DNA from 2 places in the Streptomyces nitrosporeus genome. Region 2 is predicted to be linked to the other one. Evidence: riboswitches for the same ligand, from Rfam matches in the RefSeq annotation. Region 2 holds a riboswitch; the other holds the start of a gene.
The links. Region 2 has a riboswitch for glycine ahead of gcvT (glycine cleavage system aminomethyltransferase GcvT). Riboswitches for the same ligand answer to the same signal wherever they lie in the genome.
Positions count from the first base shown of each region.

Region 1 (9,832 bases), 4.5 Mb from region 2:
AGGCGAGCTGCTCACCGGCCTCTGAGACCGGACGTACCCCACCGGACGTACGCGGCCCGGCGGGCCGGCGGGCGGGCCTCACGCGGTGGGCAGCCAGCCCACCTTCCCCGCCAGGAGGGCGTATCCCACGAACGCCCCGATGTCCAGCAGGGCATGGGCGACGACGAGCGGCCCCACTCGCCCCCACCGCCGGTAGAGCAGGACGAAGACGACTCCCATCACCATGTTCCCGATGAAGCCGCCGATGCCCTGGTACAGGTGGTAGGACCCGCGCAGTACGGAGCTGGCGGCCAGGGCCGCCATCGGGGTCCAGCCGAGCTGGCCGAGCCGGCGCAGCAGATAGCCGACGACGATCACTTCCTCGAGGAGCGAGTTCTGCACCGCCGAGAGGATCAGCACGGGGAACTTCCACCACACGTCGGGCAGCGACTCCGGCACCACCGTCAGATTGAAGCCGCTCGCCCGCGCCGCGAGGTAGAAGGCCAGCCCGGCACTGCCGATGCCGGCCGCGACCAGCGTGCCGCGGCCGAGGTCCTTCCAGGGGGCGGTGAGGTCGAGCCCGAGTGTCCGCAGGCCCGCCCCTTCCCGTGTCAGCAGGTGCACGACCAGGGCGACCGGGACCAGGGCCGTGGTGATGCCGAACAGCTGCCAGGCCAGGTCCAGCCACGGCCGGTCGGGGGCGTACGAGCCGTTGAGCGTCGCGGCCTGGTCCTTCAGGCCGCCCGGTTTCGTCAGCGAACCGATGAAGCTGATCAGGGCGGACACTCCGCTGGCCCCGAGGGAGAGGGCCAGCACCAGCAGCGTCTCCGACCGGAGGGTCCGGCGTGCCGTCCCCTCGTGAGCAACCGTTCCCGCCACGCGCCCCGCCTCCACCCGTGCACCCTGCCGTCAGCTGTGCGTCCCGGCGCCTCCTCCGGCAGGTTCCCCCGGTTCCGGCACCCGTGCCCGCCCGGCGGATCATGACCGGGGCCACGGCATCCGACCCCGGTCCGCCGGACAGACCCTAAGGGCTGTCCCGTAATCCCTGGTGGGCGTGCGACGACAGTCACGGCACCTCGCGGCGTTGTCGGAACATCCGCATACATCCAGTATGCGGACGCCCCTCCGCCTTGCGATGCACCGCGCCTGACGCCGCACGCTGATCCACCACGAATTACGGGACAACCCCTAGCTTGCCCCACGGGCAGGGGGGCGCCTGCCACCAGGCCGGCCGTTCAGCGGCCGGGGAAGCCGACCGGCCAGTTGTGCACCGGCTCGCCCGTCTGCGTGAGTTCGGCGTAGCGCCTGGTGGTGGCGGCCAGCGCGCTCTCCCGTCCGAGACCGGCCTCCAGGGCCCGGTGGTAGGTGTCGGCCTGCCAGGAGGCGCCGTTGACCCTGCGCCGGCAGCGCTCCTCGATGATCCCGAGATAGAGGTCGCGGTCCGCGGGCTCGATGTTCCAGGCGTCCAGCCCGGCGGCGGCGAGCGGCAGCAGTTCGTCCCGCACCAGCTTGACGGCGGGCACCTTGGCCACGCCGCCCGAGCGGCCCGGGCGGGGCCACAGCAGCTCGGCCTCGATGCCGTGGCGGCACGCGGTGTCGAAGTTCCGGGCGGCGGTCTCGAACGGCAGCCGGGTCCATACCGGGCGGGACTCGTCGGCGAGCGCGCGCACCAGGCCGTAGTAGAAGGCGGCGTTGGCGATCACATCGGCGACGGACGGCCCGGCCGGCAGTACCCGGTTCTCGACGCGGAGGTGGGGGACGCCGTCGGCGATCCCGTAGACCGGACGGTTCCACCGGTAGATGGTCCCGTTGTGCAGGACCAGTTCGGCCAGGCTCGGCACCCCGCCCTCGTCCAGCACCCGCAGCGGGTCCTCCTCCTCGCAGATCGGCAGGATCGGCGGGAAGAAGCGCAGGTTCTCCTCGAAGAGTTCGTACGCCGATCCCACCCACCGCTCCCCGAACCAGGTCCGCGGCCGCACCCCCTGGTTCCTCAGTTCGGGCGGCCGCACGTCGGTGGACTGCTGGAACAGCGGCGGCCTGGACTCCCGCCAGAGCTCCTTGCCGAACAAAAAGGGCGAGTTGGCTCCGAGGGCGATCTGGACGGAGGCGATCGCCTGGGCGGCGTTCCAGACGTCGGCGAACCGCTCCGGGGTGGTCTGGAGGTGCAACTGCACCGAGGTACAGGCGGATTCGGGGGCGATGGACTCCGAAGTGGCGACCAGGTGCTCGACACCGTCGATATCCAGGACGAAATCCTCGCCGCGGGCTGCCGCCATTTGCTCGTTCAGAAGCATGTAACGGTCCACGTCCGACAGGTTCGCCGAGACGACGTCGTGGCTGCCGAGCGTCGGAAGGATGCCGATCATCACGATGCCCGCGTCGACCTCGGCGGCTTTGCGGTCGGCATATGCGAGACCGGTCCGGAGCTCCTCGGCGAGCTGATCGAATACCCGGCCGCTCATCCGGTGAGGAAGGATATTCACTTCCAGGTTGAACATCCCCAGTTCCGTCTGGAAATCTCTGCTGGCGATGCGTCGGAGCACCTCGGCATTCCGCATCCGCGGCATGCCGTCCGAACCCACGAGATTCAGCTCGATCTCCAGCCCCATGAGATTCCTGGGCCGGTCGAACCTCCTGTCCGCCAGAAGCCGCTCCAACCCCTCCAGACACCGGGCCAGCTTCTCGCGGTACTCCTGCCGACCGGACAGGTCGAAGACGCCCGCCACGACCTTCTCGCCCATCGAAGGGTCCCTCCTCGGGTGGACGGCTCGCGGCACAGGCCGCTCGTATCACGGTCGATAATGCCCCGAGGAAGTGATCCGTAACGCCTCCACTGCCCACGGGTACCCAGTAGTCTGGTGAACGGAGCCCCAGGCACATTCCAACGGCATGCCGCATAAGGGTGTGCGATAGCGGGTACAGGGCAATCGCCAGCGGGTTTCAGCCTACCGCCGCCCGGGGAAAACACCTGGCGAAGGCCCCGCAGGGCGTGGCGAACCGCTATGAATGCCGCAATTCAGAGGCTCGAAACCGCCTTGCAGGCAATATGCGGGACAGGTAGTCGAAACACCGTGTGAACACTTGTCGTATAAACTCTGCGCACGAGGCAGAGAGTTGACGCACCGGCTCGTCTTCCGCCACCGGCCCTCCTCTGGCCCCGCACGCCGACAGCGCCGTCTGCACCCGCCCACGCATCACCGTGTCTCCGAAGTGAGAGGCGACCCACTATGCCGCTGCATATCTCCCCGGCTCCCGCGCCCGCACTGCGCAGCGTTCTCACGGCACTCGGTTCTCCTGCCGCAGTCCGCGAGGCCCACACCCCCGCCCTCCGGTCCGTCCAGGGACCGCTGAGCCCGGAACTCCCGCTTCCTGTCCACGTGCTGGACCGCATCGCGTCCACCGGCCCGGCACCGTCCACCCGTCTCGCCGGGTGGCGGTTCTTGATCCGGGGCGGCGGGCGCGCGGTGGCCGCCGCGGACACCGTGCTCACCGCCGACGGCTGGGCCTTCTCCCATTTCTTCGAGGGGCCCTATCTCGCCTCGACCGAACTCGCCCTCAGGCAGGCCGAGTCGGTCACGACCCCGTACCAGGCCCGGCTGCTGTCGGTGCCGGAGCTCTACATGCTCACGCTGTGGCTGCACGAGGACACCGAGGACGACGCCGCGGGAGGCACGCTCGCCCCGACCGACGTACTGGTACCGCTGGCGCCCGCCCCGCCGGGCATCACGGCACACCTCCCGCATCCGGTCGCCGCGCTGCTGCCCGTCATGACGCTGCGCATCACCCCGTCGGCCACACTGCCGGGGCTGCTGGCGTCCCCGGCGCTGAAGCAGGCGTCCTCCCGCACCACTTCCGTCGGCTGACCCCGCCGGGAGCACCGAGGACGGCGCAGGCCCCGTGACCGCCACGGTCACGGGGCCTGCGCCGTTCGTGGCGCGGGAGCGGCCGCCGGCCGCGTGGGCCATGCGGACTAGCCCGCCCAGGCCACCTGGAACCACCCGAAGAGGCAGCACAGTTGCCGTGAACCGCCCGGCCGGGTGACACGTCTTCGAAGGAGGGCGGAAGCTGGGGCGAAATCGCTGCGGAAAGGCGTCCGTGGGGCAACACTGGTGACGGACCGACTTGATACGGGGGCTGTCGTGCACCCACCGCCACCCCGCAGGACAACCGACTCGACGCAGCGAAAGAACCCGCCCATGTGCCAGCACCAGCCCCCCTGCCCGACCGCGGACTCCAGCGACCGGGAAGCCGCCCGCCTCGTGGCGCACCACCCGGAGCAGGGCTGGAGCCTGCTGTGCAACGGCGTTCTCCTCTTCGAGGACACCGGTGAGCTGCTGCCGAACGGGCAGATCATCGCCCCGCACCGGCCGTCGCGGACGGGCCACGTGGCGAAAGCGGCCTGAAGAGACAGCAGAAGCGCCCGGCCGCCGCGAAGAACACCAGGCTTACGGGGAACACCGGGGCCGGTGCCGAGACATCGTCTCCGCACCGGCCCCGACGCGTGTTCCGGGAGCGTTCCCTACCGGTCGTACTCGTCCAGCGGAGGGCAGGAGCAGACCAGGTTGCGGTCCCCGAAGGCACCGTCGATGCGGCGGACCGGCGGCCAGTACTTGTCCGCCGGGGTGACACCGGCCGGGAAGACCGCTTCGGTGCGGCTGTACGCGTGCTCCCAGTCGCCGCCGAGCGCGGCAGCCGTGTGCGGGGCGTTGCGCAGCGGGTTGTCGTCCGCGCTCCAGGCGCCGGAGGCGACCTTCTCGATCTCGCCGCGGATGGCGATCATCGTGTCGCAGAACCGGTCGAGTTCGGTGAGGTCCTCGCTCTCGGTCGGCTCGATCATCAGCGTGCCGGCCACCGGGAACGACATCGTGGGCGAGTGGAAGCCGTAGTCGATCAGCCGCTTGGCGACGTCGTCGATGCTGACCCCGGTCGCCTTGGAGAGCGGCCGCAGGTCGACGATGCACTCGTGTGCGACCAGGTCACCCGGGCCGGTGTACAGGATCGGGAAGTGCGGTTCCAGTCGCTTGGCGATGTAGTTGGCCGCGAGCACGGCCACCTGCGTCGCGCGCTTCAGCCCCTCCCCGCCCATGAGGCGGACGTACGCCCAGGAGATCGGCAGGATGCCTGCCGACCCCCACGGCGCGGCGGAGATGGGGCCGACCCCGGTCCCGGGGCCCGCGGCGGGCTGCAGCGGATGGTTCGGCAGGTACGGCGCCAGGTGCGCGCGTACGCCGACGGGGCCGACACCCGGACCGCCTCCGCCGTGCGGGATGCAGAAGGTCTTGTGCAGGTTCAGGTGCGAGACGTCCCCGCCGAACTTGCCGGGCTTCGCAAGGCCGACCAGCGCGTTGAGGTTGGCGCCGTCCACGTACACCTGGCCGCCCGCGTCGTGCACCTCGCCGCAGATGTCGGCGACGTGCTCCTCGAAGACGCCGTGGGTGGAGGGGTAGGTGATCATCAGGACGGCGAGTTCGTCGCGGTGCTTCAGGATCTTGGCGCGCAGGTCCTCGATGTCGACCTCGCCGTCGTCGGCGGTCTTGACCACGACGACCTTCATGCCCGCCATCACGGCGCTCGCGGCGTTGGTGCCGTGCGCGGAGGACGGGATGAGGCAGACGGTACGGCCCTCGTCACCGTTGGCCCGGTGGTAGGCGCGTACGGCCAGGAGCCCGGCGAACTCACCCTGGGAGCCGGCGTTCGGCTGGAGGGAGACGGCGTCGTAACCGGTGACCTCGGCCAGCCGCTCCTCGAGCTCACGGATGAGGGTGAGGAAGCCCTGGGCCTGCTCGGCCGGTGCGAAGGGGTGCAGCGCGCCGAACTCCGGCCAGGTGATCGGCTCCATCTCGGCGGTCGCGTTGAGCTTCATGGTGCAGGAGCCCAGCGGGATCATGCCGCGGTCCAGCGCGTAGTCCCGGTCGGCGAGCCGGCGGAGGTAGCGGAGCATCGCGGTCTCGGAGCGGTGCTGGTGGAAGACCGGGTGGGTGAGGACCTGGTCGGTGCGCAGCAGGCCGCCGGGCAGGGCCTCGGCGGTCCCGGCGTCCAGCGCCTCGATGTCGCCGTCCGCGCCGAAGGCGGCCCAGACCGCGGCCACATGGGCGCGGGTGGTGGTCTCGTCGCAGGCCACCGAGACGTGGTCGGCGTCCACGAGACGCAGGTTGACCCCGCGCTCGCGCGCCGCGGAGACCACGCCGGAGGCGGCACCCGGCACCCGGACGGTCACCGTGTCGAAGAACGAGTCGTGCACGACGTCGGCGCCCGCGGCCCGCAGCCCCCCGGCCAGGATCGCGGCGAACCGGTGGGTCCGCCGGGCGATCGTCCGCAGACCGTCGGGGCCGTGGTAGACGGCGTACATCCCGGCCATGACGGCGAGCAGTACCTGCGCGGTGCAGATGTTGCTGGTGGCCTTCTCGCGGCGGATGTGCTGCTCGCGGGTCTGCAGGGCCAGGCGGTAGGCCTTGTCGCCGTCGGCGTCGACGGAGACGCCGACGAGGCGCCCGGGCAGGCTCCGGGCGAACTTCTCACGGACGGCCATGAAACCGGCGTGCGGGCCGCCGAAGCCCATCGGCACCCCGAAGCGCTGGGTGGTGCCGACGGCGATGTCCGCGCCGAGCTCACCGGGCGAGGTCAGCAGGGTCAGGGCCAGCAGGTCGGCGGCGACGGTGACGATCGCGCCCAGTTCGTGCGCCTGCTCGATGACGGGCCGCAGGTCACGCACGGCACCCGAGGCGCCCGGGTACTGGAGGAGCACGCCGAAGACCCCGCGTCCGGCGGCCTCGGCGGGGATGCCGTCGGCCAGGTCCGCGACGACCACCTCGACGCCGGTCGGTTCGGCGCGCGTACGGATCACCGCGACGGTCTGCGGCAGGGTGTCCGCGTCGACCAGGAACACGCCGTCCTTGACCTTGCCCACGCGCCGTGCCAGCGCCATGGCCTCGGCGGCGGCCGTGCCCTCGTCCAGGAGCGAGGCGCCGGAGGTGGGCAGTCCGGTGAGGTCGGCCACCATCGTCTGGAAGTTCAGCAGGGCCTCCAGGCGGCCCTGGGAGATCTCCGGCTGGTAGGGCGTGTACGCCGTGTACCAGGCGGGGTTCTCCATGACGTTGCGCAGGATGACCGGCGGGGTGAACGTGCCGTAGTAGCCGAGCCCGATCATCGGGGTCAGCACCTGGTTGCGGTCGGCGAGCTGCCGGAGCTCCGCCAGGACCTCGGCCTCGGTGCGCGCCCGGGGGAGGTCCAGTGCCTCGGCGCTCCTGATCACGTCGGGCACCGCGGCCGCGGTGAGTTCGTCGAGGGAGCCGTAACCGACCTGTGCGAGCATTTTCGCCTGGGCCCCGGCATCCGGCCCGATGTGGCGCTGCTCGAAGGGGATGCCCTGCTCCAGCTGGGAGAGCGGAGTGCGACGGGGGGTCATGAAGGAGGCCTCCTGGTCTGTCACGACCTGCGAGGGGCAGCACGGCGTAGCTGCCCGAACGGCCTCCCCCTCTGTCATCTCGACCTGAGAGCTTCACCGGCCCGCCTCGCGGCGTGCCGGCTTTCACCGTCGGTGAGGCCGGGTCCGTCCCGCCACATGTCCGTGCCGGTCCTGGTCCCGCCCTGCTTTCCAGAGTGGCTTCGTCCGTGCGGTACGGGGGCCTGAGAGATTCCGGGGAGGAGTTGCTCCTTCGGCGCCTCCGATGCTGTCTCGGAGGGCTCTCCCGCACGGGGTCGGCAGCCGCCTCCAGCCTACCAGCGGGCCGGCCCGGGCCGTTCCGAGTGGCTGAAGCCCCGGATCTGGCCTTTCGTAGTCCTGTGGAGCAGTAGCGACCACCCTGATGCCCCGTGACCAGTGGGAGGTCCCGTGCAGAGCGACATCGATCCGCGCAGTCTGATCGGCCGCAAGGCCTTCGACCGCACCGGAGCCAAGATCGGGACGGTGGACGAGGTCTATCTCGACGACGCCACCGGCGTCCCCGAGTGGGCGGCCGTGCGGACGGGGCTCTTCACCAGGGACGCGTTCGTGCCGCTGGATCCGAGCGAGTTCGCCGACGGCCGGCTGAAGGTCCCCTTCGACCGTGCCCTGATCAAGGACGCGCCCGATTTCGGGGTGGGCCGCCACCTCTCCCCCGAACAGGAACTGCAGCTCTACCGCCACTACGGGCTGGACGTGGCCCCCGCCGAGGGCACGGCCCCCGACCGGGACTTCGGCAAGCTGGCCGGCCACGAGGAGTAGTCGACCGGATCGCGCACCAGCGGCAGCGGATCGGCCGGCCGCAGCTCCGGGTCGTCCGTCCTGAACGTCCGCACCCGGCCCGGGGCCGAACCCGGTTCCTCGAACCGCACGGTGACCCGCCCGACCCCGCTGCCCTGCACCCACCCGTGCCCGAGCGTCTCGTGCCGTACGTCCTGCCCGGCGGACCACCGCCGGGCGGACGGCTGCCCGGCGTCCTCCGGGGCGGCCAGCACCGCCTGCGCGGCCCCGGACTCCTCCGGCTTCGGCCCGTCCGTCTCCGGCCTCTCCGTCTCGGGCCTGTCCGTCCCCCGCCCGTCCGTCCCCGGCCCGGCGGCCCCGCTCCCGGCCTCCTCGGCCGCGGACGGCACCGCGTCGCCCTGCCGCGCCTCGGCCGCCTGCGCGAAGAGGTCCTCCTGTGTGAAATCCGCGAGTCCCGTGACCCCCACCCCGAGCAGCCGTACGCCGCCGGTGGTGTCGACGGCCTCCAGGAGCCTCGCCGCGGCCTCCCTGACGACCCCGGGATCGTCGGTGGGGCCGCGCAGCGTCTCGGACCTGGTCAGCGTCGAGAAGTCGTAACGGCGCACCTTCAGCACCACCGTCCGTCCGGAGCGTCCCGCGTCCCGGAGCCGCCGCACACACCGGTCGGCGAGCCGCTCCACCTCCGCCCGCACCCGGACGCGGTCGTGCAGGTCCACGTCGAAGGTGTCCTCCACCGACACGGACTTGGCGTCACGCTCGGCCACGACGGGCCGGTCGTCGTGGCCGAGGGCCATGCGGTACAGCGCGGCCCCGTGCGCCTTGCCCAGCAGGCGTACGAGTTCCGCCTCCCCCGCCTCGGCGAGATCGTGCACCACCGTCATCCCGGCGCGTCTGAGATGGTCACCCGTGGCGGGGCCCACCCCCGGCAGTGTGCGGACGGACATGGGTGCGAGCAGTTCGCGTTCGGTGCCCGGTTCGATGAGCAGGAGCCCGTCGGGCTTGGCCTTCTCGGAGGCGATCTTGGCGAGCATCTTGGAACCCGCGAGCCCGACGGACCCGCTGAGTCCGGTGGCCGCCGTGATGACCAGGCGCAGCTGCTCGCCGACCGCACGGGCGGAACGGGAGTCGTCGGCGAGGCCGCCCGCCTCCAGGTCGACGAACGCCTCGTCCAGGCTGAGCGGCTCGACCAGCGGGGAGAGCCGCCCGAGCAGTTCCATCACGGTCTCGCTCACCGCCCGGTAGAGCGGGAAGCGCGGAACCAGGTACGCGGCGTTGGGGGCCAGCCGTCTCGCCTGGGACATGGGCATCGCGGAGTGCACGCCGAACCGCCGGGCCTCGTACGACGCGGTCGCGACCACCCCGCGGGCCCCCAGCCCGCCCACCACCACCGGTTTGCCTCGCAGGCTGGGCTTCGCCGCCTGCTCCGCGGAGGCGTAGAAGGCGTCCATGTCCAGATGCAGGATCGTGGGTGCTGCTCTCACACCCCCGATGCTGCCTCACGCCACTGACAACCGGTGGCCCGGCGGGCCTTCGGAGGTCAGCCCGCCCGGTTGCGCCGCCGTGCCAGTTCGTCGGCGGGGTTGTGGCCGACGAGCGTCTCGCCCGTGTCGACCCGCTCGCCGTGCAGCTGCGACAGCGCCGCGTCCACGTCCCGCCAGACGACACCGACGG
Region 1 covers NZ_CP023702.1:6,690,332-6,700,163, reverse strand. Annotated here, with positions in the region: gene CP967_RS29660 (PhzF family phenazine biosynthesis protein) at 1-25, shown strand, start outside; gene CP967_RS29655 (CPBP family intramembrane glutamic endopeptidase) at 79-858, opposite strand; gene CP967_RS29645 (glutamate-cysteine ligase family protein) at 1,215-2,720, opposite strand; gene CP967_RS29640 (hypothetical protein) at 3,207-3,842, shown strand; gene CP967_RS29635 (DUF5999 family protein) at 4,176-4,382, shown strand; gene gcvP (aminomethyl-transferring glycine dehydrogenase) at 4,499-7,384, opposite strand; glycine riboswitch at 7,584-7,680, opposite strand; gene CP967_RS29625 (PRC-barrel domain-containing protein) at 7,811-8,182, shown strand; gene CP967_RS29620 (DNA polymerase IV) at 8,104-9,642, opposite strand; gene CP967_RS29615 (MerR family transcriptional regulator) at 9,699-9,832, opposite strand, start outside.
Region 1: linked by a shared signal. The riboswitch ahead of gcvP (aminomethyl-transferring glycine dehydrogenase) and the one ahead of gcvT (glycine cleavage system aminomethyltransferase GcvT) in region 2 are both predicted to bind glycine.

Region 2 (9,832 bases):
GTGTGGGAGCTGGACGGGCCGATGCCGACCGAGAAGAGGTCGAAGACCGAGATGGCCACGGGGGGACTCCTAAAGGGTTGGTGGACGCCGTTGTCCGCCGGGTGGTGCGGGCCGGGCACCGGGGGTGTCCGGGCCGGGGTGGTGCCGCGGGCCGCGCCGGGGGTCTCCCGGGCCGGCCGTGCGGGGGCAAGGGGCGGGGGCACCGTGCCCACTGTTCAGTGTGCGCGGTGCCCCCACCGGTCGTGCGAACCGCCCGGAACCGGGCCGAAGGGCCTGGTTCCGGCCGGGGCCTACTTCAGGCCGGGGTACAGCGGGAACTTCTCGGCCAGCGCCGTCACCCGGGCCTTCAGGGCCCCGGCGTCGTAGGACGGCTTGAGGGCGGCGGCGATGATCTCCGCGACCTCGGTGAACTCCTCCGCGCCGAAGCCGCGGGTGGCCAGCGCCGGCGTACCGATGCGCAGGCCCGAGGTGACCATCGGCGGGCGCGGGTCGTTCGGGACGGCGTTGCGGTTGACCGTGATGCCGATCTCGTGGAGCCGGTCCTCGGCCTGCTGGCCGTCCAGCTCCGAGTCGCGCAGGTCGACCAGGACCAGGTGCACGTCCGTGCCGCCGGACAGCACGGAGACACCCGCCTCGGTGACGTCCGGCTGCACCAGGCGCTCGGCGAGGATGCGGGCGCCGTCCAGGGTGCGCTGCTGGCGCTCCTTGAACTCCTCGGTCGCCGCGACCTTGAACGAGACCGCCTTGGCCGCGATCACGTGCTCCAGCGGGCCGCCCTGCTGACCGGGGAAGACCGCGGAGTTGATCTTCTTGGCGAGCTCCTGCGTCGACAGGATGACACCACCGCGCGGACCGCCCAGGGTCTTGTGCGTGGTCGTGGTGACGACGTGGGCGTGCGGCACCGGGTTGGGGTGCAGGCCCGCGGCCACCAGGCCGGCGAAGTGCGCCATGTCCACCATCAGGTACGCGCCGACCTCGTCCGCGATACGGCGGAAGGCGGCGAAGTCCAGCTGACGCGGGTAGGCCGACCAGCCGGCCACGATCAGCTGCGGCTTCGACTCCTTGGCCAGGCGCTCGACCTCGGCCATGTCCACGACGCCGGTGTCGTCGACGTGGTACGGGACCACGTTGTACAGCTTGCCGGAGAAGTTGATCTTCATGCCGTGGGTCAGGTGACCGCCGTGGGCGAGGTTGAGGCCCATGATCGTGTCGCCCGGCTTCAGCAGCGCGAACATCGCGGCGGCGTTCGCCTGCGCACCGGAGTGCGGCTGGACGTTCGCGGCCTCGGCGCCGAAGAGCGCCTTGATGCGGTCGATCGCGATCTGCTCGACCACGTCGACGTGCTCGCAGCCGCCGTAGTAGCGGCGGCCCGGGTAGCCCTCGGCGTACTTGTTGGTGAGGACGGAGCCCTGGGCCTCCATGACGGCGGCCGGAGCGAAGTTCTCCGACGCGATCATCTCGAGGGTGGACTGCTGGCGGTGGAGCTCGGCGTCGACGGCGGCGGCGACGTCCGGGTCCAGCTCGTGGAGGGAGGAGTTGAGAAGCGACATCAGGTGGTCCCTTGGGGTCTTTAGTTGCCGGAGAACTCGGTGTACCCGTCGGCGGAGAGCAGGTCGTCCGGCTCCTCCGTGACGCGCACCTTGAACAGCCAGCCGCCCTCGAAGGGGGCGGAGTTCACCAGCGACGGGTCGTCCACGACGTCCTGGTTGGCCGCGGTCACCTCGCCGGTCACCGGGGAGTACAGGTCGCTGACCGACTTGGTCGACTCCAGCTCACCGCAGGTCTCACCCGCGGTCACCGTGTCACCGACCGCCGGGAGCTGGGCGTAGACGACGTCACCGAGCGCGTTGGCCGCGTACTCGGTGATACCGACGGTGGCCACGCCGTCCTCGGCGGCCGACAGCCACTCGTGCTCCTTGCTGTACCGCAGCTGCTGGGGGTTGCTCATGGTCTGAATTCTCCTGTACGCGGGGGAGTGCTGGTGAACGGTGGTCTTGAGGCGTGAGACAGGACTGCGTCACGTCCGGGCGTCCGGGCCGCCGTGGCGGGGCCCGGTGCCTGCCGCGCCCGGGGCGCGGACCGGCCCGGGGTGCCGCCGCCGGTTACTTCTCGCGCTTGTAGAAAGGCAGCGCGACGACCTCGTAGGGCTCGTGCGTGCCCCGGATGTCCACGGCGACCCCGGCCGTACCGGGCGCCGCGTAGGCGGTGTCGACGTACGCCATGGCGATCGGCCTGCCCAGGGTGGGGGAGGGGGCGCCCGAGGTGACCTCGCCGATCACCCGGCCGTCCTCGGCCACGACCGGGAAACCGGCCCGCGGCACCCGGCGGCCCTCGGCGACCAGGCCGACCAGCTTGCGGGGCGGGGCCGACTCGGCACGCGCGGCAGCCGCGCGCAGCGCCTCGCGGCCGGTGAAGTCGCCCTCCTTCTCGAACTTCACCACCCGGCCGAGACCGGCGTCGAACGGGGTCAGGGCGGCGGTCAGCTCATGGCCGTACAGCGGCATGCCCGCCTCCAGGCGCAGCGTGTCCCGGCAGGAGAGGCCGCACGGGACCAGGCCGTGCGGGGCGCCCGCCTCGGTGAGGGCCTGCCACAGCCGCTCGGCGTGCGCGGGGGCGACGAACAGCTCGAAGCCGTCCTCGCCGGTGTAGCCGGTACGGGCGATGAGCGCGGGGACCCCCGCGACCGTGCCCGGCAGGCCGGCGTAGTACTTCAGGCTGTCCAGATCGGCGTCGGTGACGGCCTTCAGCACGGCGGGGGAGGCGGGGCCCTGGACGGCGAGCAGCGCGTAGGCGTCCCGGTCGTCACGCACCTCGGCGTCGAAGCCGGCCGAGCGCCCGGTGAGGGTGTCCAGGACCAGCGGGGCGTTGCCCGCGTTGGCGACGACCATGTACTCGGTCTCACCCAGGCGGTAGACGATCAGGTCGTCCAGGATGCCGCCGTCCTCCGCGACGATCATCGTGTAGCGGGCCCGGCCGACGGCGACCGTGGCGATGTTGCCCACCAGCGCGTGGTTCAGGAAGGCCGCGGCCTGCGGCCCGGTGACGGTGATCTCACCCATGTGGGAGAGGTCGAAGAGGCCGGCCCGGGTGCGTACGGCGTTGTGCTCGTCGCGCTCGCTGGCGTACCGCAGGGGCATGTCCCAGCCGGCGAAGTCGGTCATGGTCGCGCCCAGCGAACGGTGCAGCGCGTGGAGAGGGCTCTGGTGCGCGGCGCCTTCGGGGAGGGCGGCGGGGCGGGGGTCGGTGCTCATGGGTACGGCTCCAGGGCATGACGGCAAAGGGCGGTCCCTCCCCATCTGTCATCGGAACCTGAGAGGTTCGCCGCAAGCCCCTGAAAGGGGTCGGCTTGCACCTTGGGTGGAGCCGCAGGGCGGCCCGCTTTTCAGATCTGCCTCATCCACGCGGTACGGGGCCTGAGAGATTCAAGGGAGGAACTTGCTCCTTCGGCGCCCGGCGCACACGGTGACCGGGACTCTCCCGCGCGGATTCAAACGGCCGGTATGCAATTGGCGGGGTCATCATCGCACGCCGTGGGGGAGAGTGGGGCCGGAGCCGTCCGGGCGGGCGGCGGACGGACCGGGGCGGGCGACACGTGCGGCCCGCGTCCCGTCCGGAGCGCCCCGGCCGCATTACCTTTTCTTTACACTTCTTGGGCAGACCAGGTGTGGTGACGAATGCAGGGGGACGGCGATGACGTTGCGGCCACACGCGACGGCCACAGGGGCCGCACACGACGCGATGCCCGCGCAGCCGGGCGCGCCCGCCCGCGAGAGCCTGGACGGGGCGCCCGCCCGGGCGGTGCGCGACCTGCGGGGCGGCGGCCCCGGGCCTTCGGAGCTGGTCTTCGCGCCCGGTGACGTGGTGGTGGTCTCGGGGCTGCCGGGCAGCGGGAAGTCGACCCTGATCACGCGCGCGGTCCAGGGACGCGCCGTCGACTCCCAGGACACCCGGGACCGCTGGGCGGCCCGGATGCCCCGCTTACTCCCGTACGCCCTCTACCGCCCCCTCGTGCGGGCGGCGCACTACCTCGGGCTGCGGCGGTCGCTGCGCTCGGGGGGCTCCGTGGTGGTGCACGACTGCGGTACGCAGTCCTGGGTGCGCCGCTGGCTGGCACGGGACGCCGTCCGCCGGGGCCGGGCCCTGCACCTCGTGCTGCTCGACGTCACCCCCGCGGTGGCCAGGGAGGGCCAGCGCGAGCGCGGGCGCGGCGTCTCCGGATACGCCTTCGCCCGGCACCGGCGCGCCGTCGGCCGGCTGCTGCGGGACGCCGAAGGCGGACTGCTGCTGCCGGGCTGCGCCTCGGCCGTGCTGCTCGACCGCGAGGCGGCGGGGAGGATCGAGCGGATCACCTTCACCGGGGGGTAGGCGCGGGGGGCGGGGGCGGGACGCCCCAGGACGGGACGCCCCAGGACGGGACGCCCCGGGGCGGGGCCGTGTGCCCGCGCCCCGTATCCATTCCTCATACATGTACTTCGCGGACGCACATCCGGAAGGTGTCCGTCCGGCCGTCCGGCATCCGGACGGTACGCCGGACCGGTCCCGCCGGGCGGAGGGGCGGCGGCGCGCCGCCGCCCCTCCGTCTAAGGTTTCTGCCGCACGGCTCGGCGAGAGAGGGACTGGGAAGACGTGGACATTCCGGTGCAGGCGCATCCGCAGCAGGGCTGGCCGGCCAACGAGCTCGAAGAGGTACTGGCCGCGTCGGTGGGCGTACCCGACGCGGGCGGCCGGCTCGTCGAGGTGCTCGGCCGCAGCCCGGTCTGGGTCCCCCTGCCGAACGGCGGCGGACCCGACAGCCCCGACCTGGACCTGCCGACGGTCGAGCTCGACGGTGCCGCGTACGTCCCCGTGTTCAGCTCCGAGGCCCAGTTCCTGGCCTGCACGGCCCCCGGCCTGCCCTTCGCCGTCGCCCCCGCCCGGGAGTTCGCCCGGGGCCTGCCCCCGCAGCTCGGCATCGCGGTCAACCCGGGCGGCGCGGTCGGCCTCCCGCTGCCGCCGGCCGCCGTCGCCGACCTCTGCCGCACCGGGCGCACCGCGCTGGACGGGCCCGCCGGCGGCGGCCGGGTGCGGCTGTACGAACCGGACTGGAAGGAGGACCCCGTCGACTTCCTCTCGGTGGTGGCCGCCGAGTTCCACGCCACCGGGGTCGTCTCCACCGCCCGCCGGACCCTGGCCAGTATCGAGGGCGGCGAGCCCGTCCTCTTCGTGGGCGTCGAGTCCGCCGCCCGGGACGGCGCGGGCCAGAGCGTCCCGATGGAGGCCCTGGGCCGGGCCCTGGGCCGGGTCCAGGTGCCCTGGCCGGTCAACCTCGTGCTGCTCGACGTGGCCCAGGACCCCGTCGGCGACTGGATGCTGGGGAAGGTGCGGCCGTTCTACCGGCGCGAGGAGTACTGAGGACGCGCCGCCGGCGCCGAGGACGCGCCGCCGTGACGCCGGGAAGGTGTCGTAGGGGGCGCATAAGCTGGTTTGATGACGAGGTCGCCCCGTGTGCCCGGAGCGACACCACAGCACCGTGACGCGGGCGGGACGGCCCGGCACACGGACCGAAGAGGGGCGGGACCCAGGGTGAGTGCGTCGGGCACGGCGGCGGCCGGGCAGGTCGAGCACATGCTGCGTCAAGTGACCCCCGGGCGGCTCGACGCGTACGAGGCGCTGCTGCGGGCCTTGGCCGGCGGCCAGGTGTGGATGCTGCTCTGGCACGGCACGGCGGGCTCGCCGGACGCCCAGTACGGCAACATGCAGGTCGAAGGCCTCGGCTACGCCCCCTGTGTGACCTCCGCCCAGGAACTCTCGGCCAGCGGCTGGAGCAGGGCGCACGAGCTGATCACCGGCCGGGACATCGCCCGCGTGCTCTTCCCGGACCGCTGGGGCATCTGGCTCAACCCGCACGCCCCCGGCGGCGGGGTCGGCATCCCCTGGCTGGACCTGCGCCGGATCGCCACCGGCCTCGAACGGATGCCCGCGGGCCCGCTGCGGGTCTCCGAACCGGCCGTCGAGATCCCGCAGTTCTACGCCCTGCTGTCGCAGAACGCTCACCGCACCCCCGCGATCCGCTCGCTGCGCCGCGCCTGGGTGCAGCCCGCGCTCGGCGTCCCGTACCTCGCGATCGGCCTCGACCTCTACGACACGGGCCGCCCGTCCGTGGACGCGGCCCGCGCGATGATGCGGCAGTCCGTGGGCGCCGTCCCCGACGGGCTGCCCGTCTCCACGGTCTCCATGTCCGACGAGTACGACCCGGTCGCGATGTGGCTGCGTGCGAACGCCCGGCCCTTCTACGACCGCGAGGCCCACGCGGCCCCCGCGGGCCCGCCGCCCGCCTCCGCACCCGGCTACGGCTACCCGCCGGTGCCGCGCGCGTACTGAGGAAACGTCACGCGGAGCCCTCCCCGGCAGGCGTGCGGGAGGGCAATCCCTCCTTGCATGCGATGAGTTGGGGCGCATGTCCGGTATCGGGGACTAGCGGCCGAGTCGTCCGCTCGGCGAGACCGGTTGTCCGGATAACGGAATGCCGCAGACAGCATCACGTTTGAGCAAACATTCCCCGCCAGGTCTGGCGGGTGGTCACGCCCACGCTGAAGACTCCCCCCAGCAGGTGGTCCCTGCCCGAGTCATGCCCCTTTCAAACAGGGGCCGTTCGCCGTGGCACCACCACCTGTGCCATGTGTTTGTACGAGCCGCTACAGCGGCGGTCACGGGCCGGCCAACCGCCGGCCGAGAGGGGTCTCCAGCGCAATGACGGCACCTATCGAGACCACCGGGGCAGATGCGCGGCCCGAAGCGGTGCTGGAGGGCGCCGGGCGCAAGGAGATCGAGGGCCGCTCCCTGGGCCGCATCGCCTGGACCCGGTTCAAGCGGGACAAGGGCGCGATGGCGGGCGGCGTCGTGGTCGTGCTGCTGATCCTCACGGCGGTGCTCTCCAAGCCCATCCAGGCGCTGCTCGGACTCGACCCCAACGCCTTCAACCAGGACCTGGTCGACCCCGTCATGCTGGCGCCCAAGGGCGACTTCGGCGGCATCAGCTGGGACCACCCCTTCGGCGTGGAGCCCCAGACCGGCCGTGACATCTTCGCCCGCATCCTGGAAGGCTCCTGGGTCTCCCTGGTCGTGGCCGTCGGCTCCACGCTGCTCTCCGTCGTCATCGGCGTGGTCATGGGTGTCGTGGCCGGGTTCTACGGCGGCTGGGTGGACAGCTTCATCAGCCGGATGATGGACACCTTCCTGGCCTTCCCGCTCCTGCTTTTCGCGATCTCCATCTCCGCCTCCCTCCAGGGCGAGGCCTTCGGGATGGAGGGGCTCACGCTGCGCATCGCGGTCCTCATCTTCGTCATCGGCTTCTTCAGCTGGCCCTACATCGGACGCATCGTCCGCGCGCAGACCCTGTCGCTGCGTGAGAGGGAGTTCGTCGAGGCGGCCCGTTCCCTGGGCGCCCGCGGGCCGTTCATCCTCTTCCGGGAGCTGCTGCCGAACCTGATCGCGCCGATCCTGGTCTACGCGACGCTCCTGATCCCCACGAACATCCTCTTCGAGGCGTCCCTGTCCTTCCTCGGTGTCGGTATCGCGCCGCCGCAGGCCTCGTGGGGCGGCATGCTCACGCAGGCGGTCGACCTCTACGAGGTGGACCCGATGTTCATGGTCATCCCCGGCATGGCGATCTTCGTCACCGTGCTGGCCTTCAATCTGCTGGGGGACGGGCTGCGCGACGCACTCGACCCTCGTGGCAAGTAATCGCGGCCCTGCCGCACCGGACGAACGAGGGGGCTTTCCTCAGCATGCGAAACAGAAAGACAGCCGCAGCGATAGCCGTGGCCGTGGCGGTGTCGCTCGGCGCCTCCGCCTGCAGCGGCGGCGACTCGGACAAGAACAGCTCGGGCGGCGGTAACGGCGCCGCGGCCGACGCGGCTCTGAAGACCATCGTCAACAAGACGGACAAGAAGGGCGGGACGCTCTCCCTGGAGCACTCCAGCGGTCCCGACTCCCTGGACCCGGGCAACACCTACTACGGCTGGGTGCAGAACTTCTCCCGCCTGTACGGCCGCACCCTGGTGACCTTCAAGCCGGCCGCCGGCAAGGAGAGCCTGGAGCTGGTCCCCGACCTCGCCACCGACCTGGGCAAGGGCAGCGCCGACGCCAAGACCTGGACGTACACGCTCCGCAAGGGCGTGAAGTTCGAGGACGGCACCGAGGTCACCTCGAAGGACGTCAAGTACGCCATCGAGCGCTCCAACTTCGCGCCGGAGGCCCTGTCCAACGGCCCGACGTACTTCAAGGCGTACCTCGAGGGCGGCGACAAGTACAAGGGCCCCTACAAGGACAAGTCGCCCGAGGGCCTGAAGTCCATCGAGACGCCGGACGACCACACGATCGTCTTCCACCTCAACAAGCCGTTCGCGGACATGGACTACCTCGCGACCTTCTCGCAGACCGCACCGGTCCCGGCGAAGGCCGACAAGGGCGCCTCCTACGTCCAGAACATCGTCTCCTCGGGCCCGTACAAGTTCGAGGCGTACGACGAGAGCAAGGGCGCGACCCTGGTCCGCAACCCGGAGTGGGACGCGGCCTCGGACCCGATCCGCAAGGCGCTCCCGGACAAGATCGACCTCAAGTTCAACGTCAACGCCACCACGGTCGACGACCACCTGCTCGACGACGTCATCACCGTCGACGCCGGCGGCACGGGCCTCCAGGCCAAGACCCAGCCGAAGGTCCTGGCCAAGGCCGACGAGAAGGCGAAGACGGACAACCCGTACGCCGGTGCCCTGCAGTACCTCGCGCTGAACGTCAACGTGAAGCCGTTCGACAACGCCGAGTGCCGCAAGGCCGTCCAGTACATCGTCGACAAGCGCAGCATGGTCGACTCCATCGGCGGTTCGGTCAAGGGCGACCCGGCCACCACCGTCATCCCGCCGAGCGTCGCCGGGTACAAGAAGTTCGACCTGTACCCGACCGAGGGCAACAAGGGTGACGCCGCCAAGGCCAAGGAGCACCTGACCAAGTGCGGTCACCCGGACGGCTTCAAGACCACGCTGACGGCCCGTTCGGACCGTCCTGACGAGATCACCGCGGCCACCCAGCTGCAGAACAGCCTGAAGACCATCGGCATCACCGCCGACATCAAGCAGTTCCCGGCGGACAAGTACTTCACCGACTTCGCGGGTGTCCCGGCCTGGGTCCACAAGAACAACGCGGGCATGATGATGATGGCGTGGGGCGCCGACTGGCCGACCGGCTTCGGCTTCCTCGACCAGATCGTGAACGGCTCGGCCATCAAGCCCTCCGGCGGCACCAACCTGATGGAGCTCGACGACAAGGGCATCAACGAGCTGATCGTCAAGGGCATCGGCACCGTCGACACCGCGGCGCGCAACGCCACGTGGGGCGAGGTCGACCAGAAGGTCATGGAGAACGCCTCGGTCGTGCCGCTCTTCTACCGCAAGAACCTGCTCTACCGCCCGGACTCCGCGGCGAACGTCACGGTCACGGACGCGTACCTCGGCATGTACGACTACGTGCTGATGACCTCCACCAAGTAACACACCTGTTCAACGACAGCATCCCCTGAAAGGCAGGTGAAGGCGCCGGGCCGGCGGGCGTACCCCGTCCGCCCGTCCGGCGCCGCACGGCTGTGGCTGCGTACATCATCCGACGCGTATTCGCCGCGGTGTTGCTGCTGCTGGTGGTCAGCGCAGTCACGTTCGCGATCTTCTTCCTGGTCCCCCGTCTCGGCGGGCAGACCACCGACTCGATGGCCGCCCAGTACGTCGGCAAGAGTCCCGACCCCGACGTCATCGCCGCGGTCAAGAAGAACCTGGGGCTCGACCAGCCCCTCTACATCCAG
Region 2 covers NZ_CP023702.1:2,193,149-2,202,980, reverse strand. Annotated here, with positions in the region: gene CP967_RS09490 (L-serine ammonia-lyase) at 1-59, opposite strand, end outside; gene glyA (serine hydroxymethyltransferase) at 291-1,550, opposite strand; gene gcvH (glycine cleavage system protein GcvH) at 1,571-1,948, opposite strand; gene gcvT (glycine cleavage system aminomethyltransferase GcvT) at 2,103-3,251, opposite strand; glycine riboswitch at 3,393-3,490, opposite strand; gene CP967_RS09470 (AAA family ATPase) at 3,691-4,365, shown strand; gene CP967_RS09465 (enhanced serine sensitivity protein SseB) at 4,627-5,391, shown strand; gene CP967_RS09460 (enhanced serine sensitivity protein SseB C-terminal domain-containing protein) at 5,605-6,360, shown strand; gene CP967_RS09455 (ABC transporter permease) at 6,730-7,722, shown strand; gene CP967_RS09450 (ABC transporter substrate-binding protein) at 7,767-9,527, shown strand; gene CP967_RS09445 (ABC transporter permease) at 9,620-9,832, shown strand, end outside.